DNA from 2 places in the Kineococcus aridisoli genome. Region 1 is predicted to be linked to the other one. Evidence: riboswitches for the same ligand, from Rfam matches in the RefSeq annotation. Region 1 holds a riboswitch; the other holds the start of a gene.
The links. A riboswitch is a leader RNA that binds a small molecule or an ion and turns the genes downstream of it on or off. The one in region 1 is predicted to bind glycine.
Positions count from the first base shown of each region.

Region 2: linked by a shared signal. The riboswitch ahead of gcvP (aminomethyl-transferring glycine dehydrogenase) and the one ahead of gcvT (glycine cleavage system aminomethyltransferase GcvT) in region 1 are both predicted to bind glycine.

Region 1 covers NZ_JBJLSF010000037.1:16,347-31,298, reverse strand. Annotated here, with positions in the region: gene iolD (3D-(3,5/4)-trihydroxycyclohexane-1,2-dione acylhydrolase (decyclizing)) at 1-37, shown strand, start outside; gene ACRYM2_RS11980 (sugar phosphate isomerase/epimerase family protein) at 153-1,049, shown strand; gene ACRYM2_RS11975 (sugar ABC transporter substrate-binding protein) at 1,165-2,166, shown strand; gene ACRYM2_RS11970 (ABC transporter permease) at 2,174-3,235, shown strand; gene ACRYM2_RS11965 (ATP-binding cassette domain-containing protein) at 3,243-4,097, shown strand; gene ACRYM2_RS11960 (Gfo/Idh/MocA family protein) at 4,129-5,187, shown strand; gene ACRYM2_RS11955 (sugar phosphate isomerase/epimerase family protein) at 5,187-6,041, shown strand; glycine riboswitch at 6,145-6,237, shown strand; glycine riboswitch at 6,239-6,340, shown strand; gene gcvT (glycine cleavage system aminomethyltransferase GcvT) at 6,384-7,559, shown strand; gene ACRYM2_RS11945 (L-serine ammonia-lyase) at 7,621-9,021, shown strand; gene ACRYM2_RS11940 (sterol carrier family protein) at 9,057-9,449, shown strand; gene ACRYM2_RS11935 (hypothetical protein) at 9,446-9,796, shown strand; gene purF (amidophosphoribosyltransferase) at 9,837-11,378, shown strand; gene purM (phosphoribosylformylglycinamidine cyclo-ligase) at 11,375-12,490, shown strand; gene ACRYM2_RS11920 (DUF3073 domain-containing protein) at 12,564-12,875, opposite strand; gene xylB (xylulokinase) at 13,063-14,490, shown strand; gene ACRYM2_RS11910 (GGDEF domain-containing protein) at 14,471-14,952, opposite strand, start outside.
Region 2 covers NZ_JBJLSF010000003.1:58,585-73,536, forward strand. Annotated here, with positions in the region: gene ACRYM2_RS01695 (cryptochrome/photolyase family protein) at 1-1,403, opposite strand, end outside; gene ACRYM2_RS01700 (MBL fold metallo-hydrolase) at 1,453-2,253, opposite strand; gene ACRYM2_RS01705 (hypothetical protein) at 2,296-2,772, shown strand; gene ACRYM2_RS01710 (DUF2243 domain-containing protein) at 2,769-3,263, shown strand; gene ACRYM2_RS01715 (cytochrome c oxidase assembly protein) at 3,260-4,021, shown strand; gene ACRYM2_RS01720 (SPFH domain-containing protein) at 3,990-5,075, opposite strand; gene ACRYM2_RS01725 (NfeD family protein) at 5,075-5,563, opposite strand; gene gcvP (aminomethyl-transferring glycine dehydrogenase) at 5,650-8,541, opposite strand; glycine riboswitch at 8,615-8,705, opposite strand; gene ACRYM2_RS01735 (ParA family protein) at 8,765-9,526, shown strand; gene ACRYM2_RS01740 (SMI1/KNR4 family protein) at 9,696-10,385, shown strand; gene ACRYM2_RS01745 (MerR family transcriptional regulator) at 10,504-11,100, opposite strand; gene ACRYM2_RS01750 (bifunctional nuclease domain-containing protein) at 11,239-11,712, opposite strand; gene ftsR (transcriptional regulator FtsR) at 11,780-12,529, opposite strand; gene ACRYM2_RS01760 (FHA domain-containing protein) at 12,526-13,020, opposite strand; gene gcvH (glycine cleavage system protein GcvH) at 13,098-13,481, opposite strand; gene ACRYM2_RS01770 (DUF881 domain-containing protein) at 13,523-14,341, opposite strand; gene ACRYM2_RS01775 (DUF1290 domain-containing protein) at 14,338-14,670, opposite strand; gene ACRYM2_RS01780 (DUF881 domain-containing protein) at 14,682-14,952, opposite strand, start outside.

The DNA of each region.
Region 1 (14,952 bases):
CGAGCGGCAGAAGGCGCGGCAGCGCCCGCTCGTGTGAACCGCCCCGAGAACGTCAATATGTCTGGACAAATGCTTGACAGGTCGCGCCGGTCCGCGCGACAGTTCCCCTGCCCGCTCCGCCGCGGGCGCACGACGACGTGGAGGGCAGCTCAGTGAGCCGCATCACCATCGGGACCGCCCCCGACTCCTGGGGCGTCTGGTTCGCCGACGACCCGCTGCAGACCCCCTGGACCCGCTTCCTCGACGAGGTCGTCGAGGCCGGCTACGCGTGGATCGAGCTGGGCCCGTACGGCTACCTGCCGACGGACGCGCAGCGGCTGTCCGACGAGCTCGCCGCACGCTCGCTGAAGGTGTCCGCCGGCACGATCTTCGCGGCGCTGCACCGCCCGGACCACTACGACGAGGCCTGGGCGCAGGTCGAGCAGGTGGCCTCGCTGACGCGGGCCGTCGGCGGCACCCACCTCGTCGTCATCCCCGGCCAGTGGCGCAGCGACACCACCGGCGAGGCGCTGGAACCGCGCACGCTCGACGACGAGGGCTGGCGGCGGCTGGCCTCCGGCATGGACCGCCTGGGCGCGGCGGTCGCGGACGAGTACGGCCTGCAGATGGCCTTCCACTCGCACGCCGACACCCACGTCGACACCCAGGACGAGATCGAGCGGTTCCTGGCGATGACCGACCCCGACGCGGTGAAGCTGTGCCTGGACACCGGTCACGTCAGCTACTCCGGCGGGGACAACCTGGAGATCATCCGCAGGTACCCCGACCGCATCGCCTACGCCCACCTCAAGCAGGTCGACCCGCAGGTCGTCACCAAGGTCAAGGCGGAGGACCTCGGCTTCGGCGACGCGGTCAAGCTCGGCGCCATGGTCGAGCCGCCGCAGGGCGTGCCGGCGATGCCGCAGGTCCTGGAGGCGCTGGAGGGCCTGGGCCGCGACGTCTTCGCGATCGTCGAGCAGGACCTCTACCCCGTCGCCCCCGAGGTGCCGCTGCCCATCGCGCGGCGGACGAACTCCTACCTGCGCTCCTGCCGGCTGCCGCAGGCCTGACCGGTGCGGCCGCCCCGGGCGGGCCGCACCACCGCTCCACCGCAGCACCCCGCTGAGCCACAGCGGGCTCCACCAGAACGGGCGGGGACCGCCCGGGGAGAAAGGGACCGGATCGATGAGGATTCGCTCGCGCAGGACCACCGTCGCCGCGTTCGTCGCCGTCGCGGCGATGACGATGGCCGGGTGCAGCTCGTCCGGCGGCCGCCCCGACGACGAGGGCGGCGACGGCGCGGCCGCCGGTGTCGCCGACACCCCCCGCATGACGATCGCCATGGTGACCCACGCGGCCCCCGGCGACACCTTCTGGGACATCGTCCGCTCCGGTGCCGAGGCCGCCGCCGCCAAGGACAACGTCGACTTGAACTTCCAGGGCGCTCCCGAGGCCGCCGACCAGGTCAACCTCGTGCAGAGCGCCATCGACTCCGACGTCGACGGCATCGCCGTCACCCTGGCCAAGGCCGACGCGCTCGCCCCGGCCGTCCAGGCCGCCGGGGAGGCCGGCATCCCCGTCGTCGCCTTCAACGGCGGTTTCGACGAGTGGCAGGCCAGCGGGGCGCTGGGCTACTTCGGCCAGGACGAGCGGCTGGCCGGTGTCGCCGCCGGCGAGCGGCTGACCACCGACGGCGCCAAGAAGGCGCTGTGCGTCATCCAGGAGCAGGGCCACGTCGGGCTGGAGGCCCGCTGCGCCGGGGTCGCCGAGGGCTTCGCCGGCGGCAGCACGGAGAACCTCTACGTCACCGGCACCGACATGCCCTCGGTGCAGCAGTCCATCACCTCCAAGCTGCAGCAGGACCCCACCATCGACCGGGTGGTCACCCTCGGCGCCCCGTTCGCCCTCACCGCGGTGAAGTCGGTGGCCGACGCCGGCTCCAGCGCGCAGGTCGCCACCTTCGACACCAACAAGGAGCTCATGGGCGCCATCCAGGACGGGGACGTGCAGTGGGCCATCGACCAGCAGCCGTACCTGCAGGGCTACCTGGCGGTCGACTCGCTGTGGCTGTACAAGACCAACGGCAACACCATCGGCGGCGGGCAGGCCACGCTGACCGGTCCCGCCTTCATCGACTCCAGCAACGTCGACCGCGTCGCGGACTTCGCGGCCAACGGAACCAGGTGATGCCCTCGTGAGCACCTCCGTCAGCACGCCCGCGGCGCCGCCCGCGCTGGGGGCCAAGGACGACCGGGTCAAGACCCGCTCGCTCACCTCCCGCCTGCTCTCGCGCCCGGAGATCGGCTCGCTCATCGGCGCCCTCGCCGTCTTCGTCCTCTTCTGCGTCGTCGCGCCGACCTTCCGGCAGGCCCCGTCGCTGGCGACCGTGGCCTACTCCGCCTCCACCATCGGCATCATGGCCGTCGCGGTGGCGCTGCTCATGATCGGCGGCGAGTTCGACCTGTCGGCCGGCGTCGTCGTGACGACCTCGGCGCTGGCGGCCTCGACGTTCGCCTTCCAGCTGCGGCTGAACCTGTGGGTCGGCGTCCTCGTCGCCCTCGCGCTGGCGCTGGCCATCGGCGCCTTCAACGGCTGGCTGCTCATGCGGACGGGGCTGCCGAGCTTCCTCATCACGCTCGGCACGTTCTTCATGCTCCAGGGCATCAACCTCGGCGTCACCAAGCTGCTCACCGGCGGGGTGTCCTCGGACTCCGTGGCCGACATGGACGGGTTCTCCTCGGCGCAGGCGGTGTTCGCCTCGACGATCAGCGTCGGCGGCGTCGGCATCAAGATCACCGTGCTGTGGTGGCTGCTCTTCGTCGCGCTGGCGACCTGGACGCTGCTGCGCACCCGCGTCGGCAACTGGATCTTCGCGGTCGGCGGCGACGACAAGGCCGCCCGCGCGGTCGGCGTGCCCGTGCGCAAGACCAAGATCGGGCTGTTCATGACCGTCGGCTTCGCCGGCTGGTTCGTCGGGATGCACCAGCTCTTCAGCTTCGACTCCATCCAGTCCGGCGGCGGCGTCGGCCAGGAGTTCATCTACATCATCGCCGCGGTCGTCGGCGGCTGCCTGCTCACCGGCGGCTACGGCTCGGCCGTCGGCTCGGCCATCGGCGCCCTCATCTTCGGCATGACGAGCCTGGGCATCGTCTACGCCGGCTGGGACGCGAACTGGTTCAAGCTGTTCCTCGGCGTCATGCTCCTGCTGGCCACGATCGTCAACCTGGTCGTCAAGAACCAGGCCGCGAAGAGGTGAGGGCCCGATGACCACCCAGACCCCGAACACCGAGATCCTCAGCCTCACCGACGTCGGCAAGAGCTACGGCAACGTGCACGCCCTGCGCGGGGTGTCGCTGTCGGTGCGCCAGGGCGAGATCACCTGCGTGCTCGGCGACAACGGCGCCGGCAAGTCCACGCTCATCAAGGTCATCGCCGGTCTGCACCAGCACACCGACGGGCGCCTCGTGGTCAACGGCGAGGAGGTGCGCTTCACCTCCCCGCGCGAGTCCCTGGAGCGGGGCATCGCGACCGTCTACCAGGACCTCGCCCTCGTGCCGCTGATGTCGATCTGGCGCAACTTCTTCCTCGGCGCGGAGCTGACCACCGGCTGGGGGCCGTTCAAGCGCCTCGACGTCCAGCGGATGATCCGCATCACCGACGAGGAGCTGACGAAGATGGGCATCAGCGTGCCCGACCTCGAACGCCCCGTCGGCGCCCTGTCCGGCGGGCAGCGCCAGTGCATCGCCATCGCGCGGGCCATCCACTTCGGCGCCAAGGTCCTCATCCTCGACGAGCCGACCGCCGCGCTGGGCGTCAAGCAGTCCGGCGTCGTGCTCAAGTACGTCGCCAAGGCCCGCGACGCCGGCCTCGGCGTCATCTTCATCACCCACAACCCCCACCACGCCTACCTGGTGGGCAACCACTTCGTGATCCTCAACCGGGGCAACGTCTCGCTGGACCGCCCCCGCAGCGACATCACGCTGGACGAGCTCACCAACGAGATGGCCGGCGGGGCCGAGCTGGCCGCGCTCAGCCACGAGCTGTCCGCACCCGGGCAGACCCCCGAGCCCGCCGCGGCCCTGACGGCGCCGGGCCGGGACGCCGACGAGCACCTCTGAACCCAGGAACCGAGAAGCGAGGACTGACCGCATGAGCACGGCGACGCAAGAGAACCCGCACACCGCTCGCCAGGGCTACGACCGCGACCTGCGGGTCGCCGTGCTCGGGGTCGGCATGATGGGCCAGGACCACGCGCGGCGGCTGGCGACCCTGACCAAGGGCGCCCAGCTCGTCGCCGTCAGCGACGTGGACGCCGCCCGCACCGACGCGGTGGCCGCCGAGTTCGGCGTGCGCGCCCTGCACGACCCCCTCGCCGCGATCGAGGACCCCGACGTCGACGCGGTCGTCGTCGCCACCCCCGGGTTCACCCACGAGGACCTCGTCCTGAGGGCCATCGCGGCCGGCAGGCCGACGCTGTGCGAGAAGCCGCTGACCACCTCCCCGCAGACCTCGCGCGCGGTCGTCGAGGCCGAGCGGGCCCTGGGCCGCCGGCTGGTGCAGGTCGGGTTCATGCGCCGCTTCGACGCCGAGTACGAGCGGCTGCGCGCCCTGATCGCCTCGGCCGAGCTGGGCCGGCCGCTGTTCCTGCACTGCGCGCACCGCAACGCCACGACCCCGCCGAACTTCAGCTCCGAGATGCTGATCCTCGACTCGGTCGTCCACGAGGTCGACGTGGCGCGCTTCCTGCTGGGCGAGGAGATCACCGCCATCACCGTGCTCACCCCCGGGCGCACCTCGCACGCCCCCCAGGGGCTGCAGGACCCGCAGTTCGTCCTCATGGAGACCGCGAGCGGCACGCTGGTGGACGTGGAGATCTTCGTCAACACCACCGTCGGCTACGAGGTCCGCACCGAGCTGGTCGCCGAGCGCGGCAGCGCGCAGATCGGCCTCGGGGTCGGCCTGGTGCGGCACTCGGCCGCCGGCTGGGGCGGCGCGGTCCCCGGCGACTTCCGGCAGCGCTTCGGCGCCGCCTACGACACCGAGTTCCAGCGCTGGGTCGACGCCGTCCGCAGCGGCGCCGGCGTCGACGGCCCCGGCGTGTGGGACGGCTACGCCGCCGCCGCCGTCTGCGCCGCCGGCGTGGAGTCCCTGCGCACCGGCCGCCGCGTCGAGGTCGACCTCGGCGAGCGCCCCGACGGGCTCGGCTGATGCAGATCGCCCTCGACACCTACATGTTCCGCGACGTCCCGCTGCTGCAGCTGCCGGGGATCGTCGCCGACCTGGGCTACGAGTGGATCGAGCTGTCCCCGCGCGAGGACTTCATCCCCTTCTTCCGCCACCCGCGCATCGACCTGGCCGGGGTGCGCGCCTTCCGCAAGGCCCTGGACGCCGCGGGCGTGGGGGTGTGCTCGACGCAGTTCGTGCAGCGCTGGTCCGGCCCGGGCGAGGATGAGCGCCGGGCGGCCGTGCGCAACGTCCGGCGCATCGTCGAGGTGACCAGCGAGCTGGGCGTGCCCGTGGTGCAGTCGGAGTTCAACGGCCGCCCCGAGCTGCCGGAGGCCAGCGAGGCGCGCTTCCTGGACTCCTTCGAAGAGCTCGCGCCGGTGTTCGAGGCGGCCGGGGTCGAGCTGCGGCTGGAACCGCACCCGGACGACTTCGTCGAGGACGGCTTCCGCGCCGTCGACCTCGTGCGCGGCCTGGACCGGCCCTGGGTCGGGTTCGTCTACTGCACCCCGCACACCTTCCACCAGGGCGGGGACGGCCCGGGCATCGTGCGCTACGCCGGGGACCTGCTGCGCCACGTCCACGTGGCCGACTCCTTCGACCCGCGCGGTTCCTCGGGGCTGCGCTACATCGTCAACCCGCCGGGCTCGAGCGCCCGCGTGCACCAGCACCTCGACGTCGGCGAGGGCGAGGTGGACTTCGACGGCATCTTCGCCGCGCTCGGCGAGATCGGCTTCGACGGGGCGCTGTGCTCCAGCGTCTTCGCCTGGGAGGAGCGGCGCGAGGAGTCCAGCCGCCTGATGCGCGAGAGGATCCAGGAGCTCGTCGACCGCTGGTGAGGTGCGGCGGGCGCCGGTGCGGCGCCCGCCCCTGCCGCGCGCTGGCCGGGGCCCGTGCTGCTGTGGGACGCTGGGGCGGCACGCACAACTGAACACACGGCCGCGAACCCCGGCGGGAGAGCCCCGCGCGTCCCGCGCGGGCACCGAAGGAGCAACCACCCCGGAACCTCTCAGGTCCACGTACCGCCACGGGCAGGCCGCTCTGGAAAGCAGGACGTCCGCGTCCTCACCGACGGGGAAAGCCGCCCGGCGCGCCAGCGCCGCCGGTGAAGCTCTCAGGTCCACCTGACAGAGGGGGTCCAGCACGTGGCCGCACCCGGCGGCCGCGACGAGAGGAGCCCCATGTCCCCGGCCGCGCAGACCACCCCGCCGACGAGCGCACGGACCACCCCCCTCGCCAGCCCGCTCGCCGCGGCGCACGCCGCCCTCGGCGCCTCGTTCACCGACTTCGCGGGCTGGTCCATGCCGGTGCGCTACGCCTCCGACCTCGCCGAGCACCGCGCCGTGCGCGAGAGCGCCGGGGTCTTCGACCTCTCCCACATGGGCGAGATCCGCGTCAGCGGGCCCGAGGCCGGACGCGCCCTGGACGCCGCGCTGGTGGGCCGGCCCTCCGCGATGGCCGTCGGCCGCGCCGCCTACGGCATGGTCGTCGACCACGCCGGCGGCATCGTCGACGACCTCGTCACCTACCGCCTCGGCGAGCAGGAGTTCCTCGTCGTCGCCAACGCCGCGAACGTCGAGCCCGTCGTCGTCGCGCTCGCGGACCGCTGCCGCCCCTTCGACGCGCACGTCGCCGACGAGACCGCCCGCTGGGCGCTCATCGCCGTGCAGGGGCCCGTCGCCGCGGCCGCGCTCGCCCCGCTGCTGGCGCTGCCCGGCGGCGCCGCGCTCGACGGCCTGCGCTACTACCGCAGCACCCCCGCGACCCTCGCGCTCGCGCAGGGCTCCACCGAGGTCCTGCTGGCCCGCACCGGCTACACCGGCGAGGACGGCTTCGAGGTCTTCGTCCCCGTCGCCGACGCCGTGCCCGCCTGGGAGGCGCTGCTGGGCGCCGCCCGCGCGCACGGCGGCGTCCCCGCCGGCCTCGCCTGCCGCGACACGCTGCGCCTGGAGGCGGGCATGCCGCTGTACGGCCACGAGCTGACCACCGCCACCGACCCCTACGCCGTCGGGCTGGGGCGGGTCGTCGCGCTCGACAAGGACGTGGAGTCCGTCGGGCTGGCGGCGCTGCGGCTGCTGGCCGCGGAACCGCCCGCCCGCGTGCTCGTCGGCCTGCGCGGCGAGGGCCGCCGCGCCCCGCGCGCCGGGTACGCCGTCGTCGACCCGCTCGGCGCGGACGGCGCCGTCGTCGGCGAGGTCACCAGCGGCGCCCTGTCGCCGACCCTGGGGCACCCCATCGCCATGGCCCACGTCGACGCCGCCCGCTCCGCCGTCGGCACCGCGCTGGCCGTCGACGTGCGCGGCACGCTGCTGCCCGTCGAGGTCGTCGAGCTGCCCTTCTACCGCCGGCAGCGCTGACGTGGCCGCCCCCGCGGGCGCCGCGGCGGCCGCCCCGGCCGCGCCGTTGAGCGTCTTCGACATGTTCTCGATCGGCATCGGCCCCTCCAGCTCGCACACCGTCGGCCCGATGCGCGCGGCCCTGGCCTTCGCCGGCGACCTGGCCGGGCGCGGCCTGCTCGAGCGGACCGCCGCCGTCACCGTCGACCTGCACGGCTCCCTCGGCGCGACCGGCCGCGGCCACGGCAGCGACCGCGCCGTCCTGCTCGGCCTGGCCGGCGAGCGCCCGGAGAGCGTCGACCCCGACGGCGTGCCCGCCTTCCTGGAGCGCGTGCGCGCCACCGGCGAGCTGCGGCTGCTGGGGCGCCACCCGGTGCGCCTGGACCCCGACGCCGACGTCCGCCTGGTCCCGCGCGCCCTGCCCGCGCACCCCAACGGCATGGTCTTCACCGCCCGCGACGCGAGCGGGGCCGTCCTCGCCGAGCGCACGGCGTACTCCGTCGGCGGCGGGTTCGTGCGCGAGCACCCCCTCGTGCAGGAGGCACCCGTCGTCGGCACCGGCGCCGGCCTGCCGTTCGGCTTCCGCACCGGTGCGCAGCTGCTCGCGCACTGCCGCGAGCAGCGGCTCGGGGTGGCGGACCTGGTGCGCCGCAACGAGGAGAGCCTGCGCCCGGCCGCGGAGGTCGACGCCGGGCTGCTGCGGATCTTCGGGGCCATGGCGGCCTGCGTCGAGCACGGCCTGGTCACCGGCGGGGTGCTGCCCGGGGGGCTGGGGGTCCGCCGGCGCGCGCCCCGGCTGCACGCCCAGCTGCTGACCGAGGAGGGCGGCGGGCACCACGACGCGCTGCAGGCCATGGACTGGGTGAGCCTGTTCGCGCTCGCCGTCAACGAGGAGAACGCCGCGGGCGGGCGCGTGGTCACCGCCCCCACCAACGGCGCCGCCGGGATCGTGCCCGCCGTCCTGCACTTCTACCGCCGCTTCGTGCCCGGCGCCGACGACGCCGGCACCGTCCGCTTCCTGCTGGCCGCCGGCGGCATCGGCATCGTGCTCAAGGAGACCGGGTCCATCTCCGGTGCGGAGGTCGGCTGCCAGGGCGAGGTCGGGTCGGCGAGCGCGATGGCGGCCGCCGGGCTCGCCGAGGTCCTCGGCGGCACGCCCGAGCAGGTCGAGAACGCCGCCGAGATCGCCGTCGAGCACCACCTCGGGCTCACCTGCGACCCCGTCGGCGGGCTCGTGCAGATCCCCTGCATCGAGCGCAACGCCGTCGGCGCCACGACCGCCATCCACGCCGCGCGCACCGCGATGCGCGGCGACGGCACCCACGTGGTCAGCCTCGACACCGCCATCGAGACCATGCGCCAGACCGGCGCCCACATGCGCTCCGAGTACAAGGAGACCTCGCTGGGCGGGCTGGCCCTGACCGTCGTCGGCGCCGGTGCGCGCACGGGCACCGGCGTGGGGGTCAACGTCCCCGAGTGCTGAGGGCGCACCCCGCCCGCGGCTGCGAGCATGGTGCGATGCCGCCCCGCCGCCGCACCGACCCCGCCGAGGGGCTCGCCGCCGTCCGGGCGGTGGAGGACCTGCTCGACGCGGGGGAGCAGCCGCCGCGGGCCCCGCTCGCGACGGCCGTCCGCCACTGCCTGGAGGAGCTCGCCGCCCGCCACCCCGGCGGCAGCGTCGAGGTGCGGGTGCCGCCCTTCGGCGCCGTGCAGGTGCTCGAGGGCCCCCGCCACACCCGCGGCACCCCGCCGGCCGTGGTGGAGACCGACGCGCTCACCTGGGTGCTGCTGGCCACCGGCCGCCTCGCCTTCGCCGACGCCCGCTCCGCCGGACGGGTGCGGGCCAGCGGCAACCGCGCCGACCTCGGCGACCTGCTGCCCGTCGTGCCACCGCGTACCGTGCTCCCGTGAGCGAGCCGTCCCCCACCCCGCCCCGCGCCGACGAGCGGGAGGACGCCCCCGCGCGGCCGGAGGGCGCCGCCGAGCCCGGGACCACCGCGTTCGTGCAGGTCACCCGCCGCCGGGCCCCGCGCTTCCGGGCGTTCGTGCTCACCGGTCTCGTCGTGGCCCTCCTCGCCTCCGCGGTCGTCGCCGCGGTCACCGACCCCGCCGGCGGGTACTCCCAGCGCGCGCTGTTCGGCTACCTCTTCGTCTCCTTCGCCCTCGTCGGCACCCTCGTGGGCGCGCTGGTGGCGGTCCTCGCCGACCGGCGCACCGGCACCCGCCCGGCGCGCCGCCGGCGCCCGCGCGGACGCTGACCGGTCGGGCGCGGCGGCCGGTGTGTGACACACTCGGGACGTGGCCCGCGGTGACGGACGTCTGAACCACGACCTGCTGCCCGGCGAGAAGGGCCCCCAGGACGCCTGCGGCGTCTTCGGGGTCTGGGCGCCGGGTGAGGAAGTCTCCAAGCTCACCTTCTACGGTCTGTACGCCCTGCAGCACCGGGGCCAGGAGGCCGCCGGGATCGCCGTCAGCAACGGCGAGCAGATCCTCGTCTTCAAGGACACCGGGCTCGTCTCGCAGGTCTTCGACGAGGCCGCGCTCGAGTCGCTGCAGGGGCACATCGCCGTCGGGCACGCCCGCTACTCCACCACCGGCGGCGGCGGCTGGCAGAACGCGCAGCCCACCCTGGGCGCGACCGCCGGCGGCACCGTGGCGCTGGCCCACAACGGCAACCTCACCAACCAGTTCGCGCTGCGCGAGCTGCTGGCCGAGCGCCAGCCGGACGTGCCCCGGCCCGTGCTGCGCGGGCGCCCCTCGCCCAGCGAGATCGCCCGGGGCAACACCACCGACACCGCGATCCTCACCGCGCTCTTCGCCGGCGACCCCGACCGCACGCTGGAGGCCACGGCCGCCGAGGTCCTGCCGCACGTGCAGGGCGCCTTCAGCCTCGTCTTCATGGACGAGCACACCCTCTACGCCGCCCGCGACCCGCAGGGCATCCGCCCGCTGGTCCTCGGCCGCCTCGAGCGCGGCTGGGTGGTGGCCTCGGAGACGGCGGCGCTGGACATCTGCGGCGCCAGCTTCGTGCGCGAGGTGGAGCCCGGCGAGCTCATCGCCGTCGACGCCGACGGCCTGCGCAGCAGCCGCTTCGCGCAGGCGAAGCCGAAGGGCTGCGTCTTCGAGTACGTCTACCTGGCCCGCCCCGACACCTCCATCGCCGGCAAGGTCGTGCAGGAGGCCCGCGTCGAGATGGGCCGCACGCTGGCCCGCGAGCACCCCGTCGAGGCCGACCTCGTCATCCCCACCCCGGAGTCGGGCACCCCCGCCGCCATCGGCTACGCCGAGGAGTCGGGCATCCCCTACGGGCAGGGCCTGGTGAAGAACGCCTACGTGGGGCGGACCTTCATCCAGCCCAGCCAGACGATCCGCCAGCTCGGGATCCGGCTGAAGCTGAACCCGCTCAAGCACGTCGTGCAGGGCAAGCGCCTCGTCGTCGTCGACGACTCCATCGTGCGGGGCAACACCCAGCGCGCCCTCATCCGCATGCTGCGGGAGGCGGGCGCCGCCGAGATCCACGTGCGGATCTCCTCCCCGCCGGTGACGTGGCCGTGCTTCTACGGCATCGACTTCGCCAGCCGCGCCGAGCTCATCGCCAACGGCCTGTCCGTCGACGACGTCCGCCGCAGCATCGGCGCGGACTCGCTGGGCTACATCTCCGCCGAGGGCATGATCACCGCGACCGAGCAGCCCACCGAGCGGCTGTGCACCGCGTGCTTCAGCGGCGACTACCCCGTGCCGCTGAACGACCTCGACCGCCTGGGCGAGCACTCGCTGGACAAGCCGCGGATCCCCATCACCCCCGTCTCCCGCACGAACGCAGGACAGGCCTCCCAGTGAGCACCACCGGCACCACCCCGTCGGCCACCGGCACCACCTACGCCGACGCGGGCGTCGACACCGTCGCGGGCGACCGCGCCGTCGAGCTCATGAAGGCCTCCGTCGCCCGCACCCAGGGCCCGCAGGTCGTCGGCGGCTTCGGCGGCTTCGCCGGTCTCTACGACGTCTCCGCGGTCAAGGGCTACCGCCGGCCGCTGCTGGCCACGAGCACCGACGGCGTCGGCACGAAGGTCGCCGTCGCCCAGGCCGTCGACTCCCACGACACCATCGGCGCCGACCTCGTGGGCATGGTCGTCGACGACATCGTCGTCGTCGGGGCGACCCCGCTGTTCATGACCGACTACATCGCCTGCGGCCGGGTCGTCCCGGAGCGGATGGCGGCGATCGTCGCGGGCATCGCGCGGGCCTGCGAGGAGGCCGGGGTCGCCCTCGTCGGCGGCGAGACCGCCGAGCACCCCGGTCTGCTGGGGCCCGAGGAGTACGACGTCGCCGGGGCGGTGACCGGTGTCGTCGAGGCCGACGAGGTGCTGGGCGCCGAGCGCGTGCGGGCCGGGGACGTCCTCGTGGCGATGGCCTCCTCGGGGCTGCACTCCAACGGCTACTCGCTGGTGCGGCGGGTGTTCGCCGACGCCGGGTGGGGCTACGACCGGCAGGTGCCGGAGTTCGGGCGCACCCTCGGCGAGGAGCTGCTCACCCCGACCCGCATCTACGCCCGTCCCGTGCTGGCCACGCTGGCGAGCGGTGGCGTGCACGCCCTGAGCCACGTGACCGGCGGGGGGCTGGCGGCCAACCTCGCGCGTTGCCTGCCCGAGACGGTCACCGCCGAGGTCGACCGCTCGACGTGGACGCCGGGCGCGGTGTTCTCGCTCGTGCGCGACCTCGGGCGGGTGCCGGCCGACGACCTGGAGCGCACGCTGAACCTCGGCGTGGGCATGGTCGCCGTCGTCGCCCCCGAGCAGGCCGACGCCGTGGTGCGCAGCGTCGAGCAGGCCGGGATCCCGGCGTGGGTGTGCGGTCGGGTGCGGGAGCGCGGCGCCGAGGACGGCCCCAGCAACGGAAAGGGCATCGCAGGAGGCGTGACGCTCCTCCGCGGTCGTCACCAGGGCTGGTGAACGGCAGCGGGCGGGACGTCACGCCTCGTGCGATGCCTCGTGAGGACTCAGGTGGTGCGCTCGGGGACGCCGCTCACGCGCGGCGCTTGGACACCCACTCCTCGTAGCCGTCCTCCCCGGAGTACCGGGCCCATGCTTCAGCGCGGCGCTTGGACGCCCACTCCTCGTAGTCGTCCTCTCCGGAGTACCGGGCCCACGCCGCCTCGTCACCGTCCTCGTCCTCGTCCGTCTCCGGCGCCGGCTGGGGTTCTTGACGTCCCATCTGGCGGTACGGATCGGGGCCGTGCAGCTCGCGTTGCAACGCGTTGTAGTCCGTCTCGGGGCTGTAGTACTTCAGCTGCCGAGCGACCTTCGTCTGCTTGGCCTTCTGACGGCCGCGCCCCATGGCGTCGACCCCCTCGCGCGTCGGCCCGGGGCAGGCAGGGCGAGCCCCGGAGTAGCTGTCATCTCTCCGTGCCCCAACGGTACATGTTCGCGAGAGCTTCCGGCATCCCGGTCGCCGCGCTCGCCCCCGGACGGCGGAGGGGGTCCGGGCGCACCCGCGGCCACCGCCCGTGCGGTTAGCTGTGCGCATGAGCAGCCCCACCCGCCGCACCGTGGCCGGCGTCGACTCCTCGACGCAGTCGTGCAAGGTCGTCGTCCGCGACGCCGAGAGCGGGCGGCTGCTGCGCATCGGCCGCGCCAAGCACCCCGACGGCACCGAGGTCGACCCGGCGCACTGGTGGAGCGCGCTGCAGGAGGCCGTGGCCGACGCCGGCGGCCTCGAGGACGTGGACGCCGTCGCGGTGGGGGCCCAGCAGCACGGCTCCGTGCTGCTCGACGAGGCCGGCGAGGTCGTCCGCCCGGCCCTGCTGTGGAACGACGGGCGCTCGGCGGCCGCCGCCGACGCGCTCACCGACGAGCTCGGCGGGCCCGGGGCGTGGGCGCGGGAGGTGGGCAGCGTCCTCGTCGCCTCGCTGACGGTGACCAAGCTGCGCTGGCTCGCCGACCACGAGCCCGCCACCGTGCGGCGCACCGCCTCGGTGTGCCTGCCCCACGACTGGCTGACCTGGCGGCTGGCCGGCGGGGCCGCGGCGGGCGCCCGGCTGGTCACCGACCGCGGCGACGCCAGCGGCACCGGCTACTACTCGCCCGCGCGCGGGGAGTACCGCACCGACCTGCTCGAACGCGCCTTCGGCGCCACCCCGGCCCTGCCCGAGGTGCTGGCCCCCAGCGCCGCGGCCGGCGAGAGCGCCGGCGCGCTCTCGCGCGGCGCCGTCCTCGGCCCCGGCACCGGCGACAACATGGCCGCCGCGCTGGGCGTGGGCGCCCAGGTGGGCGACGTCGTCGTCTCCATCGGCACCTCGGGCGTGGTGAGCGTCGTCAGCGACGTCGCCACCTCCGACCCCAGCGGCCTGGTCGCCGGGTTCGCCGACGCCACCGGCCGCTACCTGCCGCTGGTGTGCACGCTCAACGCCGCCCGGGTCCTGGACTCCGCGGCGCGGCTGCTGGGCGTGGACCACGAGGAGCTCTCCCGCCTGGCGCTGTCGGCGCCGGCCGGGGCCGGCGGCCTGGTGCTCGTGCCGTACCTGGAGGGTGAGCGCACCCCCGTGCGCCCCGACGCCACCGGTGCCCTGCACGGGCTGACGCTGTCCACCTCCACGCCGGCGCACCTGGCGCGCGCCACCGTGGAGGGCCTGCTGTGCGGGCTCGCCGACGGCCTCGACGCCCTCGTCGAGCAGGGCGTGCCCGTCGGGCGGGTCGTCCTGGTCGGCGGCGGCGCGCGCTCGGAGGCCGTGCGGCGGCTGGCCCCGGCCGTCCTCGCCCGCCCGGTCGTCGTCCCCGAGCCGGGGGAGTACGTCGCCGACGGGGCGGCCCGCCAGGCCGCCTGGGTGCTCGCCGGTGGCGAGGCGCCGCCGGAGTGGGAGCTGGGCGCCTCGCAGGTCTTCGAGGCCGACCCCACCCCGCACGTGCGCGAGCGCTACGCGCAGGTGCGCGACCTCACGGCGACCCGTCCCTGACCTGCCCGGCGGGCGGCCCGGCGGGCGGCCCGCCGGGCGGCCCGCCGGGTGGTCCGGCGGGTGCGGCGGCCCGGCGGCGGGCACGCTTGTCCTCGTACATGCGGGCGTCCGCCTCCGCCAGCACGGCCTCCGCCGGACGGGTGCGGTCGTCGGCGGCCCAGCCCACCGACATCCGCACCGGCACCCCCGCCGCCGCGCGGCCGACCCGGCTGCGCAGCCGCCGGGCGAGCGCCTCGACGTGCTCGGCCGGCACGCCCTCGACGAGGACGACGAACTCGTCGCCGCCCAGGCGGGCGACCGTGTCGCCGGGGCGCACCTCCGCGGCCAGCCACCGCGCGGCCTGGACCAGCAGCGCGTCGCCGACGTGGTGACCGCGCTCGTCGTTGACCTCCTTGAGGCCGTCGACGTCGCACAGCAGCACGAACGTGCGCAGCCGCGGGTCGGCCTGCGCGCGGCGGCGGG
Region 2 (14,952 bases), on a different contig from region 1:
TGGCGGGCGAGGAAGTTCCAGTAGCCCGCGGTGAAGGGGCAGGCGTCCTCGCCGACGCGGACCTTCGGGTCGTAGCGGCAGCTCCCGCAGAAGTCGCTCATCCGGTCGACGTAGGCGCCGCCGGCGGCGTACGGCTTGGTGGCCAGCAGCCCGCCGTCGGCGTGCTGGCTCATCCCCACGACGTTGGTGGTCATCACCCAGTCGTAGCCGTCCACGAAGTTGCGCCAGAACCAGTCGGCCAGCTCCGCCGGCCGGTAGCCGCGCTGCAGCCCCCAGTTGCCCAGCACCATCAGCCGCGGGACGTGGTGCGTCCAGCCCTCGTCGCGCACCTCCGCGAGCACGTGCCGCAGGCAGGCGGCCTCCACCGCGTCCGCGTCCAGGTCGCCGAACCAGCCCGGGATCGGGGTGGTCGCGCCGAGGGCGTTGCGCTGCTCGTAGCCCTCGCCCAGGTACCAGTACAGGTGCCAGGTCCAGGAGCGCCAGCCGACGACCTGGCGCACGAAGCCCTCCACCGAGGCCAGCCGCACCCCGTTCGCGCGCCCGTGCTCCTCGGCGCGCCGGGCCACCTCCAGCGGGTCGAGCAGACCGAGGTTCTGCGGCGCCGACAGCAGCGAGTGCGACATCCAGCGGTCACCGGCGAGCATGGCGTCCTCGTAGGTGCCGAACTGCTCCAGCCGCCGCTCCAGGAAGCGGCGCAGCGCGGCCAGCGCCTCGCGTCGGGTCACGGCGAAGCGGCGCGGGCCGTCGCGACCGGTGAACTCGACGCCGTCGTCGCGCTCCATGCGGTCCAGGTCCTCGCGCACCTGCGCGTCGATGTCGTCCTCGACCGGCCACCACGGCTCGTCCACGTCCAGCGCCGCCTGCTTCGGCGGGCCGGAGCGGTTGTCGTGGTCGTAGTTCCACGCGCCGCCGACGGGCCGCTCGCCGTCCATCAGCAGCCGGTGGTGGCGGCGGACGTCGCGGTAGAAGTCCTCCATGAGCAGCCGGCGCTGCCCGCGGGCGTCGGCCCAGGTGCGGAACTGCCGCTCGGAGACGACGAAGCCGCGCGAGGCGAGCACCTGCACCCCCTCCAGGCGGCGCACGAAGCGCCGGGCCGGGTAGGAGGTGGGGTCGCACACGCTCACCGGCTCCCCGCACTCGCCCAGGCCCTCGCGGTAGGTGGGGGCGCGCACGTACAGGGCCTGCTCGCCCAGCTCGGCGGCGCGGTGGCGCAGCGCGGACAGGACCAGGTGCGCCTTGCGGCGGTGGAAGCGGCCCCGGGTGAAGACGTCGGTGGACTCCAGCAGCAGCACCGGCTGGTGCGGGCCGTCGAGGAAGTGCGGGCCCAGCTGGTCGGCGAACAGCCACCGGCGGGTGCCCGGCGAGCGCTCGGGGAGGTCCTCGACCACGACGTCCGTGCCCACGACCCCACTGTGTCGTCGGCGGGCGCTCCCGGCACCCCGGGAGGCGCTGCTAGAAGTCGGCGGTCTCCCCCCGCTCCACCCAGCGCACCACCCCGCCGAGCCCGCGGCGCTCCACCTCGGCCCGGAAGTGCGACAGCGGGGAGCGGAAGACGCCGTAGTCGTCGTAGTGCACCGGCACGGCCGCGGCCGGCTCCACCAGCTGCAGCAGGTCCGCGCCGGCCACGCCGTCCATCGTCACCACCACGCCGCCCGGCAGCGTCGTGCCGCCCAGGTGCAGCACGGCCAGGTCGACGTGCGGGTAGCGCAGCGGCACGTGCGCCAGCTCGGGCACGTTCAGGGTGTCGCCGGAGACGTAGACGGTGCGCTGCACCGGCCCGCCCACCGGGCCGAACTCCAGCAGGCTGCCCATCACCGGCGGCAGCAGCCCCTGCACGGCCCCCGGCGCGTGCCGGCCGGGCGCCGCGGTCACCCGCACCTGCTCGGTGCCGGCGGTCAGCACGTGGTCCTCCCAGGTGCGCAGGCCGGTGACCGCGCTGAAGCCGTGCCGGCCGCTGAGGCGCCGCTGCGCGTGCGGGGTGGTGACGATGGGCACCGAGCGCTCCAGCCCGCGCCGGGCGACGCGGTCGAAGTGGTCGCCGTGCAGGTGCGAGAGCACCACCCCCGTCAGCGGCGGCAGGTCCTCCACGGCGATCGCCGGGTCGGTCAGACGCCGGGAGACCAGGCCCTTGCCGAGGTAGGCGTACTGGCCGCGGTGCAGGAAGTTCGGGTCCGTCAGCAGCGTCAGGCCGCCCCAGCGCAGCAGGACGGTGGCGGTGCCGACGAAGGTCAGCGACAGGTGCGGGGTGTCCACCCCGGGGGGTTACCCCGTCCGGGCGGTGGGTACGCGTGCGGTGTGGACCTGCTGAGCGTGTACGTCGACGACCACCTGGCCGGAGCGGCCGCGGGCCGCGCCCGCTTCGCGCGGGCCGCCAAGGCCCAGCGCGGCACCCGCTACGGGGAGGCGCTGTCCCGGCTGCACGACGAGGTGGCGCAGGACCGCCGGGCGCTGGAGCGCATCGCCCGCTCGCTGGGCGTGCAGCCGCGGCGCTCGCTGCAGCTGGCGGCCCGGGTGGGCGAGGCCGCCGGGGCGCTCAAGCCCAACGGGCGCCTGGTGCGCCAGTCCCCGCTGCGCCTGGTGGTGGAGCTGGAGGTGCTGACGCTGGGCGTGCTCGGCAAGGCGGCGGGCTGGCGCAGCCTGCTCGAGGTCGCCCGCACCGACGCCCGGCTCGACGCCCACGAGCTGCAGGAGCTGCTCGCGCGCGCCGAGCGGCAGGCGGCGGAGCTGGAGCAGCTGCGCCGCGACGCGGTCGTGGAGGTCCTCGTCCCGTGAGCCCCGAGCGCCCGGCGGGCTCCGAGCGCCGCGGGAGCCCCGGCGGCCCGCGGCGCAGGTCGCTGGTCACCGGTCTGCTCATCGGGGTCGGGATCGCCGCCTTCGTCGACGAGGTCGTCTTCCACCAGCTGCTGCACTGGCACCACTTCTACGACCGCTCGACCACGACCGCCGGGCTGGTCTCCGACGGCTGGTTCCACGCCTTCGGGTGGCTGGCGATGGTCGGCGGGATGTTCCTGTTCGCCGACCTGCAGCGCCGGCGGGCCACCGTGCGCCCGCGCCTGCTGGCGGGCGTCCTCGTCGGCAGCGGCGGCTTCCAGCTCTACGACGGGCTGGTGCACCACAAGCTGCTGCAGCTGCACCAGGTCCGCTACGGCGTGGAGCTGCTGCCCTACGACCTGGTGTGGAACCTCGCCGGCGCCCTGGCGCTCCTCGCGGGCCTGGCGCTGCTCGCGCGCCACCGGCGGCGCGAGCGGGCACGGACGGGGTGACGCCGCTGCTGCCCGAGGCCGTCGCCGTGGCGGCCTGGGCCGGGCTGGGCGCCTACCTGTGGGCGGAGTCGCGGCTGCACCGGCGCGGGGACCGCTGGCCGGTGGCGCGCACGGCGGTGGCGGCTGCCGCCGTGCTCAGCGCGAGCGCCGCCGCGCTGTGGCCGGTGCGCACCCTCGTCGACGAGGTCGCGGTGCACCTGCTGCTGACGATGCTCGCCCCGCTGCTGCTGGCGCTGTCGGCACCGGTGAGCCTGGCCCTGCGCACCCTGCCGCGCGCGCCGCGGCGGGTGCTGCTGGCGCTGCTGCACAGCCGCTGGGCCCGGGCGGTGACGTGGGCGCCGGTGGTGCTGGTGCTGCAGGTGGGCGGGGTGGCGGTGTTCTGGCTGGCGCCGCTGCCGCACGCGCTGCACGGGCCGTTGATGGTGCACATGCTCGCCGCGGGGTGGTTGTTCAGCACCTGCCTGGTCGGCCGCGACCCGGTGCCCGGGCGGCCGGGCACCCTCGGGCGCGCGGTGCTGCTGCTGGTGGCCGCCGCCGCCCACCACGTCGTGGCCAAGCTGCTGTACGCCCGCGGCGGCGGCTCCGGGGCGGAGCTGCTGTTCTACGGCGGCGACGCGGTCGAGGTGGCCACCGCGCTCGTGCTGTGCGCGCAGTGGTACGAGCGCACCCGGCCCCGGCCGGGCCGGGACGCCCGGGCCGACGTGACCGGCGGGGAGGTCGGGCGGCTCAGGGACCGGCGACGGGTCCCTGCCCGCTGATGCGGGTGGTCTCCTCCGCGTCGCGGGAGGCGCCGGCGGCCTCCTCGCGGGCGCGCCGCAGCGCCTCCTCGGGGTCCTCGAGCACGACCTCCTCGAAGTGGGTCGCCGGCTCGGGAGCCGGGCGCGGCGCCCGGGCGGCCCCCGCGGCGGAGGCGCCGCCGCCCTGCCCGGCGCCGTCGCCGTGGGCGGCGAACATCGAGCCGAACCCCTTGAGCGCGTCGTTCAGCTCGCTGGGCACGATCCACACCTTGTTGGCGTCGCCCTTGGCGATCTGCGGCAGCGTCTGCAGGTACTGGTAGGCCAGCAGCTTGGGGTCGGGGTCGCCGCGGTGGATGGCGTCGAAGACCTGCGTGATGGCCTTCGCCTCACCCTGCGAGCGCAGGATCGCCGCCTGCGCGGCGCCCTCGGCGCGCAGGATCGAGGACTGCTTCTCGCCCTCGGCGGTGAGGATCTGCGACTGCTTGAGGCCCTCGGCGTTGAGGATCGCGGCGCGCCGGTCGCGCTCGGCGCGCATCTGCTTCTCCATCGAGTCCTGCACGCTGGCGGGCGGGTCGATGGCCTTCAGCTCGACGCGGTTGACGCGGATGCCCCAGCGGCCGGTGGCGTCGTCGAGGACCCCGCGCAGCTGGCCGTTGATCTGGTCGCGGCTGGTGAGGGTCTGCTCCAGGTCCAGCGAGCCGATGACGTTGCGCAGCGTCGTCACGGTCAGCTGCTCGATGCCCTGGATGTAGTTGGCGATCTCGTAGGTGGCGGCCTTGGGGTCGGTCGGCTGGTAGTAGATGACCGTGTCGATGCTCACGACGAGGTTGTCGGAGGTGATGACCGGCTGCGGCGGGAAGGAGACGACCTGCTCGCGCAGGTCCACGGTGGCGCGGACCTTGTCGATGAACGGCACGAGGAAGTGCAGGCCCGCGTCGAGGGTGGTCTTGTAGCGGCCGAGCCGCTCGACGATGACGGCGGTGGCCTGCGGCACGATGCGGATCGTCCGGATGATCACCGCGGCGACGAAGACCACCACGAGGACGAGGACGATCAGGGTGACGGTGGTGCCCATCAGGGCGCCTCCTCCGGTCGTTGGGGCGCGGGGGGTGCGTCGACGACGGCCGTGGCGCCCTCGATGGCCACGACGACGACGTCCTCGCCCGCGGCGAAGGTCCGCCCGGCGGCGGTGCGCGCCGACCAGGTCTCCCCGACGAGCTTGACCAGGCCGCCGCGGGCGCTGACGTCGTCCAGGACGAGCGCCGTGCGGCCGAGCAGGGCGGGGGTGTTGGTGGTGCCCGCCGCCGGCATCCGCAGCCGCCGCAGCAGCAGCGGGCGGATGGTGGCCAGGAGCAGGCCGGCCGCGAGCGCCGCCACGAGCACCTGCCCGACGTAGCCCAGGCCCAGGGCGTCGGCGCCGGCGCCGGCCAGGGCACCGCCGGCGAGCATGGCGAAGACGAGGTCGAGGCTGGCCAGCTCGAGGATGCCGAGGACGAGGGCCGCGGCGATCCACAGCAGCCAGCTGTTCTCCAGCAGCGACTCCAGGAACCCCACCGCGACCACCCCCTCGTGGTCCCGACCCTACCCGCCCCTCCCCGCGGTGATCCCGTGCGGGATCACCGCGGGGGTCACCGCCGGGAGGGAGCCCGTCAGGACTCGTACTCCTCCAGCGGCGGGCAGGAGCAGACGAGGTTGCGGTCGCCGGCGGCGCCGTCGATGCGGCGCACCGGCGGCCAGTACTTGGTCCGCGGGTCCATCCCGCCCGGGTAGACGGCCTGCTCACGGGTGTAGGGGTGCTCCCACTCCCCCACCAGGCTGGCGGCGGTGTGCGGGGCGTGCCGCAGCGGGGAGTCCGCCACCGCCCACGCGCCGTCGGCGATCTCGCGGACCTCCTCGGCGATGGCGAGCATCGCGTCGCAGAAGCGGTCCAGCTCGGCGAGGTCCTCGCTCTCGGTGGGCTCGACCATGAGGGTGCCGGCGACGGGGAAGGACATCGTCGGAGCGTGGAAGCCGTAGTCGACCAGCCGCTTGGCGACGTCGTCGACGGTGACGCCGGTGGCCTTCGTCATCGGCCGCAGGTCGAGGATGCACTCGTGGGCCACGAGCCCGCCGGGGCTGCGGTAGAGCACCGGGTAGGCCTTCTCCAGCCGCGTGGCGACGTAGTTCGCGCTGAGCACGGCCTGCACCGTCGCCGCGCGCAGCCCGTCGGGGCCCATGAGGCGCAGGTAGGCCCAGGAGATCGGCAGGATGCCCGCGGAGCCGAACGGCGCGGCGGAGACCATGCCCACGCCGGAGCCGTCGGCGCCGGCGGCCGGGGAGGTGCCGGGCAGGAACGGCGCCAGGTGCGAGCGCACCGCCACCGGCCCGACGCCGGGGCCGCCGCCGCCGTGCGGGATGCAGAAGGTCTTGTGCAGGTTCAGGTGCGAGACGTCGGCGCCGAACGTGCCCGGGCGCGCCAGGCCGACGAGGGCGTTGAGGTTGGCGCCGTCGACGTAGACCTGCCCGCCCGCCTCGTGCACCAGGGCGCAGACCTCGCGGATGGACTCCTCGTACACCCCGTGGGTGGAGGGGTAGGTCACCATGAGGGCGGCCAGGCGCTCGGCGTGCTGGGCGGTCTTGGCGCGCAGGTCGTCCAGGTCCACGTTCCCGGCCTCGTCGCAGCGCACGACGACGACCTGCAGCCCCGCCATGACGGCGCTGGCGGCGTTGGTGCCGTGCGCCGAGGAGGGGATCAGGCAGACCGTGCGCTCCGCGTCGCCGCGGGAGAGGTGGTAGGCGCGGATGGCCAGCAGGCCCGCGAACTCCCCCTGCGAGCCGGCGTTGGGCTGCAGCGAGACCGCGTCGTAGCCGGTGACCTCGGCCAGCCAGCGCTCGAGGTCGGCGACCAGCTGGGCGGTGCCGGCCAGCTGGTCGGCGGGCGCGTAGGGGTGCAGGTCGGCGAACTCCGGCCAGGAGACCGGCTCCAGCTCCGTGGTGGCGTTGAGCTTCATCGTGCACGAGCCCAGCGGGATCGCGCCGCGGTCCAGGGCGTAGTCGGCGTCGGAGAGCCGGCGCAGGTAGCGCAGCATCGCCGTCTCGGAGCGGTGCTGGGAGAAGACCGGGTGCTGCAGGTAGCCGCTGCGGCGCAGCAGCGCGGCCGGCAGCGCGTGCTCCTGCGCGCCCTCCAGCGGCTGCACGCCGAAACCGCGCAGGGCGGCCGCGACGTGGGCGTCGGTCGTGGTCTCGTCGACGGTCAGCCCCACGTGGTCCTCGTCGACCAGGCGCAGGTTCACCCCGGCGGCCAGGGCGTCGGCGACGACCCGGCGGGCCCGGCCGGGCACCCGGGCCACGACGGTGTCGAAGAACTCCGCGTGCAGCAGCTCGACCCCGCCCGCGCGCAGCGCGGCGGCGATCGCGCCGGCGCGGCGCGCGACCTGCCCGCCGATGGTGCGCAGGCCCTCGGGACCGTGCCAGACCGCGTAGCAGCCGGCCATCACCGCGAGCAGGACCTGCGCGGTGCAGATGTTGGAGGTCGCCTTGTCGCGGCGGATGTGCTGCTCGCGCGTCTGCAGGGCCAGGCGGTAGGCGGGCTTGCCGTCGGCGTCGACGGAGACGCCGACCAGGCGCCCGGGCAGCGAGCGCTCCAGGCCCTTGCGCACGGCCACGTAGGCCGCGTGCGGGCCGCCCGCGCCCATGGGCACGCCGAAGCGCTGGCTGGAGCCGACGGCGACGTCGACGCCGAACTCCCCGGGCGCGCGCAGCAGGGTGAGGGCGAGCAGGTCGGCGGCCGCGACGGCGACCGCCCCGCGGGCGTGGGCGTCGGCCACGACGGCCTCGAGGTCGCGGACCCTGCCCGAGGTGCCCGGGTACTGCACGAGCAGGCCGAACACCCCGCGCTCGCCGACGGCGGCCAGCGGGTCGGGCGCGTCGAGGTCGACCTCGAGCAGCTCGATGCCCAGCGGCACGGCGCGGGTGCGCAGCACCGCCAGCGTCTGCGGCAGGACGTCGGCGTCGACGGCGAACACCGCGCCGGCGGGCGCCTTGGAGGTGCGGCGGGCCAGCGTCATCGCCTCGGCCGCCGCGGTGCCCTCGTCGAGCAGCGAGGCGTTGGCGACGTCGAGGGCGGTCAGGTCGGCCACGGCGGTCTGGAAGTTCAGCAGCGCCTCGAGGCGGCCCTGGGAGATCTCCGGCTGGTAGGGCGTGTACGCGGTGTACCAGGAGGGGTCCTCGAGCACGTTGCGGCGCACGACGGCCGGGGTGCGGGTGCCGTGGTAGCCCAGGCCGATCATGGAGGGCACGACGCGGTTGCGGCCGGCCAGGGCGCGCAGCGCCGCGGTGACCGACGCCTCGTCGAGGGCCTCGGGCAGGTCCAGCACGCCGTCGCGGATGCCGGCGGGCACGGCCCGCTCGACGAGCTCGTCGGTCGAGGTCAGCCCCACGACGGCCAGCATGCGGGCCACGGCGGCGGCGTCGGGACCGATGTGGCGGGCGCTGAAGGGCAGCGGCGCGGGGTCGGCGGAGAGCTCCGGCAGGGCGGTGGGCTCGGGTGCGGTCGTCGTCATGGGACGCTCCGGAGGTCGCGGGCGGGGGTACGGACCTCCCCGTCTGTCACCCGCGGCGGGGCTCCAGATCGGCCTGTCCCGCGTGGTCCTTCCGCCTGAGAGGTTCCGGGGATGTTGCCCCTTCGGCGCCCCGGTCGCACCGGGGTCTCTCCCGCGCGGGATGCACGGCCGCGCACCACTGTAGGGCACCGGGGCAGGGCCGGCGGAGCGCTAGGGTTCGCCCGTGATCAGCCTCGCCGTCTGCAGCGCCAAGGGTGGTGTGGGCAAGACGTCGGTGGTCCTGGGTCTGGCCTCGGCCGCCCTCCAGCGCGGCACCAGCACCCTCGTCGTCGACCTGGACCCCCAGGCCGACGCCACCTCCGGCCTCGACGTGAGCGCGCAGCGCCCGCACGACGTGGCGGCGGTGCTGCGCAACCCCAAGCGGCGCGTCGCCGAGGAGGCGGTGGCCCCCAGCGGCTGGGTCTCCGACCACCCCGGGCTGCTGGACGTGCTCACCGGTTCCGCCGAGTCCGCGGGCCTGGACGGCCCCGACGCCGACGAGGAGGCGCTGAGGTCGCTGCGGCGGGCGCTGCGCAAGGTCGACGACCACGACCTCGCGCTGCTGGACACCCCGCCCTCGCTCAACGGCCTGACCCGCTCGGCGTGGCGGGCCGCCGACGCGGTCCTCGTCGTCAGCGACGCCAGCCGCTTCTCCGTCGCCGCGGTGGACCGCACGCTGCGCGAGGTGCGCGCGCTGCGGCCCGCGCCGCGCGTCGTCGGGGTCCTCGTCAACCGCTTCACCCAGCGCTCGGGCGAGCAGCGCTTCCGCTACGAGGAGCTGCGCTCGCTGTTCGGCGACCTCGTGCTGGAGCCGCTGCCGGACCGGGCCGCGGTCCCGCAGTCGCAGGGCGCCGGGCTCCCGCTGCACGCGCTGCGCGCCCGCACCGCCAAGACGCTCGCGCTGCAGTTCGACGCCGTCCTGGACCGCGTGCTGGAGAAGGACTGAGCGCAGCGGTCGCGCCGGCCGGCACCGGGGGAACCGGGCGGCGCCGGCGCGCGTCCGAGGTGCGGGACGATCACCGAGCACCTACCGTCGTGTTCGGTGGTGCGCCGCAACCGTTCTGGCAGCAACCACCCCTGATCCCCCGCGCAGCGGCGCGGTCCGAGGAGGTCCCGTGACGTCGAAGGCCCCGGTCGAGCGCCAGCGGCTGGTCCGCGCGGCGCGCGGCAGCGCTGCCGGCCCCGCCCGCCCGAGCAGCCCGGAGGTCCCCGAGCGCCCCACCGGTGCGGAGGCTCCCGAGGCCGTCCGCATCCACGAGCTCGTGCAGCGGCTGCGCGCGCACTGGACGCGCTCGGGCGCCGACATCGCCACCCGGTTGCGCCCCGGCGTGGACGACTCCCGCCTCGACGCCGTCGAGCGCCAGCTCGGGCTGCTGCTGCCGCGCGCGGCGCGGGCGTGGTGGCGCGAGGTCGACGGGGTGGACCCGGTGCGCACCCGCTACCGCACGAGCGCCCCCACGGTCGGCCCCGGCGGCTGGGTGCCGCTGGACCTCGACGAGGCGCTGCGCCGGGCCAGCGGCCAGGGGCCCGGGCTCGCCGCTCCCCCGGCGCTGCTGCCGATGTTCGCCCGCGACGAGGAGCTCATCGCGGTGCGGCTGGGCTCCAGCCGCGCGGACGTGGAGCAGCTCGTGCTCTCCGAGGACGGCGAGGGCTACCAGCACTCCTGGCGGGTGGGCCTGGACGAGCTGCTGGGCACCTGGGCGGACTCGCTGCTGGCGGCCGTGCTGTGGCTGCCCGACGCGCACGACTGGGTCGTGGACCCGTTCGCGATGCAGGCGCTGCCCCGCCCGGAGCTCGTCGACTGAGGGCGTGCACCGGGCGGGCCGCCCGGTGCACGAACGAGGCCCGGAGCCCCCGTGCGGGGCGTCCGGGCCTTCGACGTGCGGGAAGGGGCGAGCAGGGCCAGGCGGGTGCCGACCGGCGTCAGCCGGCCTCGCGGGCCCGGCGGCGGGCGGACAGCTCGTCGGCCAGCACCATCGCGGTGTGCCCGGGGTCCCGGTCGGCCGGGCGCTCGCTGGGCAGGGAGGCCAGCTCGCCCTCCACCTCGCGCCAGACGCGGCCCACCGCGATGCCGAACACGCCCTGACCGCCCTGGACGAGATCTATCACCTCGTCCGCCGAGGTGCACTCGTAGACGCTGGCGCCGTCGGACATGAGGGTGATCTGCGCCAGGTCGTCGACACCGCGCTCGCGCAGGTGCGTCACCGCGGTGCGGATCTGGTGCAGCGAGACCCCCGTGTCCAGCAGCCGCTTGACGACCTTGAGCACGAGGATGTCGCGGAAGCCGTACAGCCGCTGCGAGCCGGATCCGGAGGCACCGCGCACGCTCGGCTCGACCAGACCCGTGCGGGCCCAGTAGTCCAGCTGGCGGTAGGTGATGCCGGCCGCCTTGCACGCCGTCTGACCGCGGTAGCCCACCTCGTCGTCGAGGTCCGGGAGGTCCTCCTCGAACAGCAGACCCTGCGCGCGGGCGGGTTGGGACTTCCGCGACGACCCCGCGACTGCGTCGCTACTGCTCACGCCGGCCTCCTCGTCATCGCCACCCGTCGAGGCTTCGAGCGGGAGCGTCCTGCACACTGACCGTAGAGCGGCACCCCCGGAGCGTCAACGAGGCGCGCGGCGCGCCGCCCTCCGACCTTCTCCCGGTGGACCGCGGACTCACCGCTCGCCGGACTCGAAGTCCTCCGGGGAGATGTGGTCCAGGAACTCGCGGAACTTCTCGACCTCGTCCTCGTCCTCGTCGGGCACCGGCACGCCGCCGGAGTCCAGGACCTCCTCGGCGCTCACGATCGGGCACCCCACCCGCAGCGCCAGCGCGATGGCGTCGGAGGTCCGCGAGCTGACCACCAGGCCGCCGTCGAAGGCGAGCTCGGCGAAGTAGACGTTGTCGCGCATCTCCACGATGCGGACCTCCTCCAGGCGCCGGCCGACGGCCTCGATGACGTCCTTGAGCAGGTCGTGGGTCAGCGGCCGCGGGGGCACGACGCCCTGCTGGGCGAAGGCGATGGCGCTGGCCTCCGGCGCACCGATCCAGATGGGCAGGTACCGGTCCCCGTCGCGTTCGCGCAGGAGCACGATCGGGTTGTTGGAAGGCATCTCGACCCTGACGCCGATGACATCGAGCGCGCGCACGGCTTCACCGTACCCCGTGCCCGGTGCCCGCACCCGGGAGGCCGCCCGGCCGGTGCCCGACCGGTGCTCAGCCGGTGACGCGTCCCAGCGCCCCGGCGACCAGCGCGGTGTGCAGGCGCAGGCAGGCGGCGGAGATCTCCCGCGCGACCTGCTCGGCGCGCGCGGAGGCCTCCGCCGAGCGCTGGCGCTGCATCGGCGCGACGACCTGCTCGGCGAGGGCGACCTCGCGGTCGGCGGCGGTGCGGAACATCCGCAGGTGGCGGGCCTCGATGCCGTGCGCGGCCAGGGCGGCGGCGGCCCGCAGGACCTCCAGCGCCTCGCCGTCGTACCAGGGCCCGCCGGGGGCCGGGGAGAGCACGCCGAAGCCCTCGAGGGCGTCGAGCATCTCCGCGGCGACGCCGGACTCGCGCAGCAGCTCGGTGCGCGTCAGCCGCAGGTCGGCCGCGCGGCCCTCGAAGCGCTCGGCTCCGGGCACGCCCGCGGCGGGGACCACCGTCGGCACCCGCGGGGCCGCCCCCGGCTGCTCCGGGGGCTGCAGCCCGCGGTCCATCGCCTCGAGGTTCTCCCGGATGACCCGCAGCGGCAGGTAGTGGTCGCGCTGGGCGGAGAGCACGTAGCGCAGCCGGTCCACGTCGTCGGAGGAGAACTTGCGGTACCCGGCCGCCGTGCGCCCCGGCTCGACGAGCCCCTGCTCCTCGAGGAAGCGGATCTTGGAGATGCTGACCTCGGGGAAGTCCGGCGACAGGATCGCCATGACCTCCCCGATCGTCATCCGGGGGGCGCTCGGGTCCAGCGGGCGGGCTCCGGAGACGCTCACGGCTGCGCGACCTCCGAGCTCGGGTGGTAGTCCATGCGGTACTTGCCGATCTGCACCTCGTCGCCGGCCTTGAGCAGGACGTCGTCGATGCGCTCGCGGTTGACGTAGGTGCCGTTGAGGCTGCCCACGTCGCGCACCCGGAAGCCGGGGCCGGTCACCGGGTCCGGGGCGCGCAGGAACTCCGCGTGCCGCCGGGAGACCGTCACGTCGTCCAGGAAGATGTCGCTGGTCTGGTGCCGGCCCGCCGACGTGCGCTCGGCGTCCAGCAGGAAGCGGGAGCCGGTGTTGGGCCCGCGGCGCACCACGAGCAGCGCGCAACCGGCCGGCAGGGCTTCGATGGCGGCCCGGTCGTCGCTGGTGAGGCCGCGCTCGGCGCCCTCGTGCACCTCCGGCGCGACCAGGCCGGCGAACGACATGGTCGAGTCCACCGGCCGCTCGGCCGCCACCTCGTCAGGGGTCTGGTCGTCCTCCGGCGACGTGCCCGCAGACATCGACACCACCTTCCACGCACTGGCCACGGATCTTCGCGACCACCCTAGCCGGGAGGACCCTGCGGGTCAGCAGGCAGTCACCCGGCGTGCACCGCGTAGGCCTGCGCGTCGAGCAGGGCGTCGACCTCGGCGGGGTCGGAAGGGGTGATGGTGAACATCCACCCCTCGCCGTAGGGGTCGCTGTTGACGAGGTCGGGACGCGTCTCCAGCCCGGGGTTGTGCCCGGAGACGGTGCCGCTGACGGGGGCGGTGATCTCGCTGACGCTCTTGGTCGACTCCACCTCGCCGCAGGAGCCGCCGGCGCTCACGCTCTCGCCCTCGGCCGGCAGCGAGACGTAGACGACGTCGCCGAGCGCGTCCTGGGCGTGGTCGGTGATGCCGACGCGGACGGTGCCGTCGGCCTCGACGCGCACCCACTCGTGCTCGCTGGTGTAGCGCAGGTCGGCGGGGACGTTCGACATGGCGGCGGGGACTCCTCGGGTGGCGGGCGGCTGGGTGGTGCTCACTGGTCCGCAGAGGGCTCCGGCGACGCCGGGCGAGCGTACTGAGGCGCGGAGAGCGCGTGCAAGGCGCTGACCCGCACCACCTCGGAGGTCTGCACCTCCAGCTGCGCGCCGGCCTGGCGCAGCGTCTCGCGCACGCCGCCGGGGATGTCCAGGGCCGTGGAGAGGGTGTCGGGGTCGCCGACGGCGGTCACGACGTAGGGCGCCGGTTCGGTGCGGCCGCCGACGAGGACGCCGCCGGGGTCGTCGGCGAACGCGGTGCTCGCCACGACGCGGGTGCCGCCGACCTGCAGGGCCTCCGCCCCCGCGTCGCGCAGCTCCTGCACGAGCTGGATGAGGTGGGTGGAGCGCACCGCGCCGCCGGGGTCGGAGACCGTGGCCACGATCCCGGGCCCGCTCGCCGGCAGCGTGCCGGCCAGCAGGCCGTACTCGGTGGCGCGCTCGGCGGCGGCGCGCTCGGCCGCCTGGGCGGAGTCGCTGCCCTCGGTGAGCTGCTCGCGGGTCGCCTCCAGGCTGCGCAGCTCGTCGGCCAGCCGGTCCCCGCGCTCGGTGGTGTCGTCGAGGATGCGCACCAGGTCGCTCTCGCGCAGGTCGTCCAGCCCCGAGGAGTCGGTCGAGCGCACCTGCACGACGACCCCGAAGCCCAGCGCGGCGCACAGCAGCCCGGCCAGCAGCTGACCGCGGGTGGCGCGCGGGCGGCCGGCGCGCAGCAGCCGCCGCCAGGGCGGGCGCCGCGGAGGTGCGGGGGCCCGCTCCCCCGGGTGCTCCTGCGGGCGCTCCCCCGCGGGCTCCCGCGGCGGCCGCCGGTCGGCGCTCACGCGTTGAGCAGGTGCCGGCGGATCGCGGCGGCGTTGGAGAAGATGCGCACGCCCAGCACGACGACGACACCGGTGGACAGCTGCGAGCCGACGCCGAGCTGGTCGCCGAGGTAGACGATCAGCGCCGCCACGACGGCGTTGGAGGCGAAGGAGACGACGAAGACCCGGTCGTCGAAGATGCCGTCGAGGACGGCGCGCAGACCGCCGAAGACGGCGTCGAGGGCGGCGACGACGGCGATCGGCAGGTAGGGCTGCAGGAACACCGGCACCTCGGGGTGCAGGAGCACGCCCGCCACGATGCCGACGAGGAGTCCGAGCGCTGCGACCACGTCGCGGAACGCTACCGCGCGTCCGCGACGGTCAGCCGCAGGTCCAGGCGCTGGGCCGCCGGCAGCGTCAGCGGGTCGTCCTCGGTGCGGGCCTGCACCTCGACGCCGATGCCGTAGTTGTCGCGCAGCACCTGCAGGTAGCGGCCCGCGACGGAGGCCGCCAGGCCGGTCTGCAACCGGGTCGGGTCGCCGACGGCGGAGACGGCGTAGGGCGGGGTGAGGGGGCGGTGGTCCACGAGCACGGCCTCACCGGCCGCGCGGATCGACGACAGCGCGCTCAGG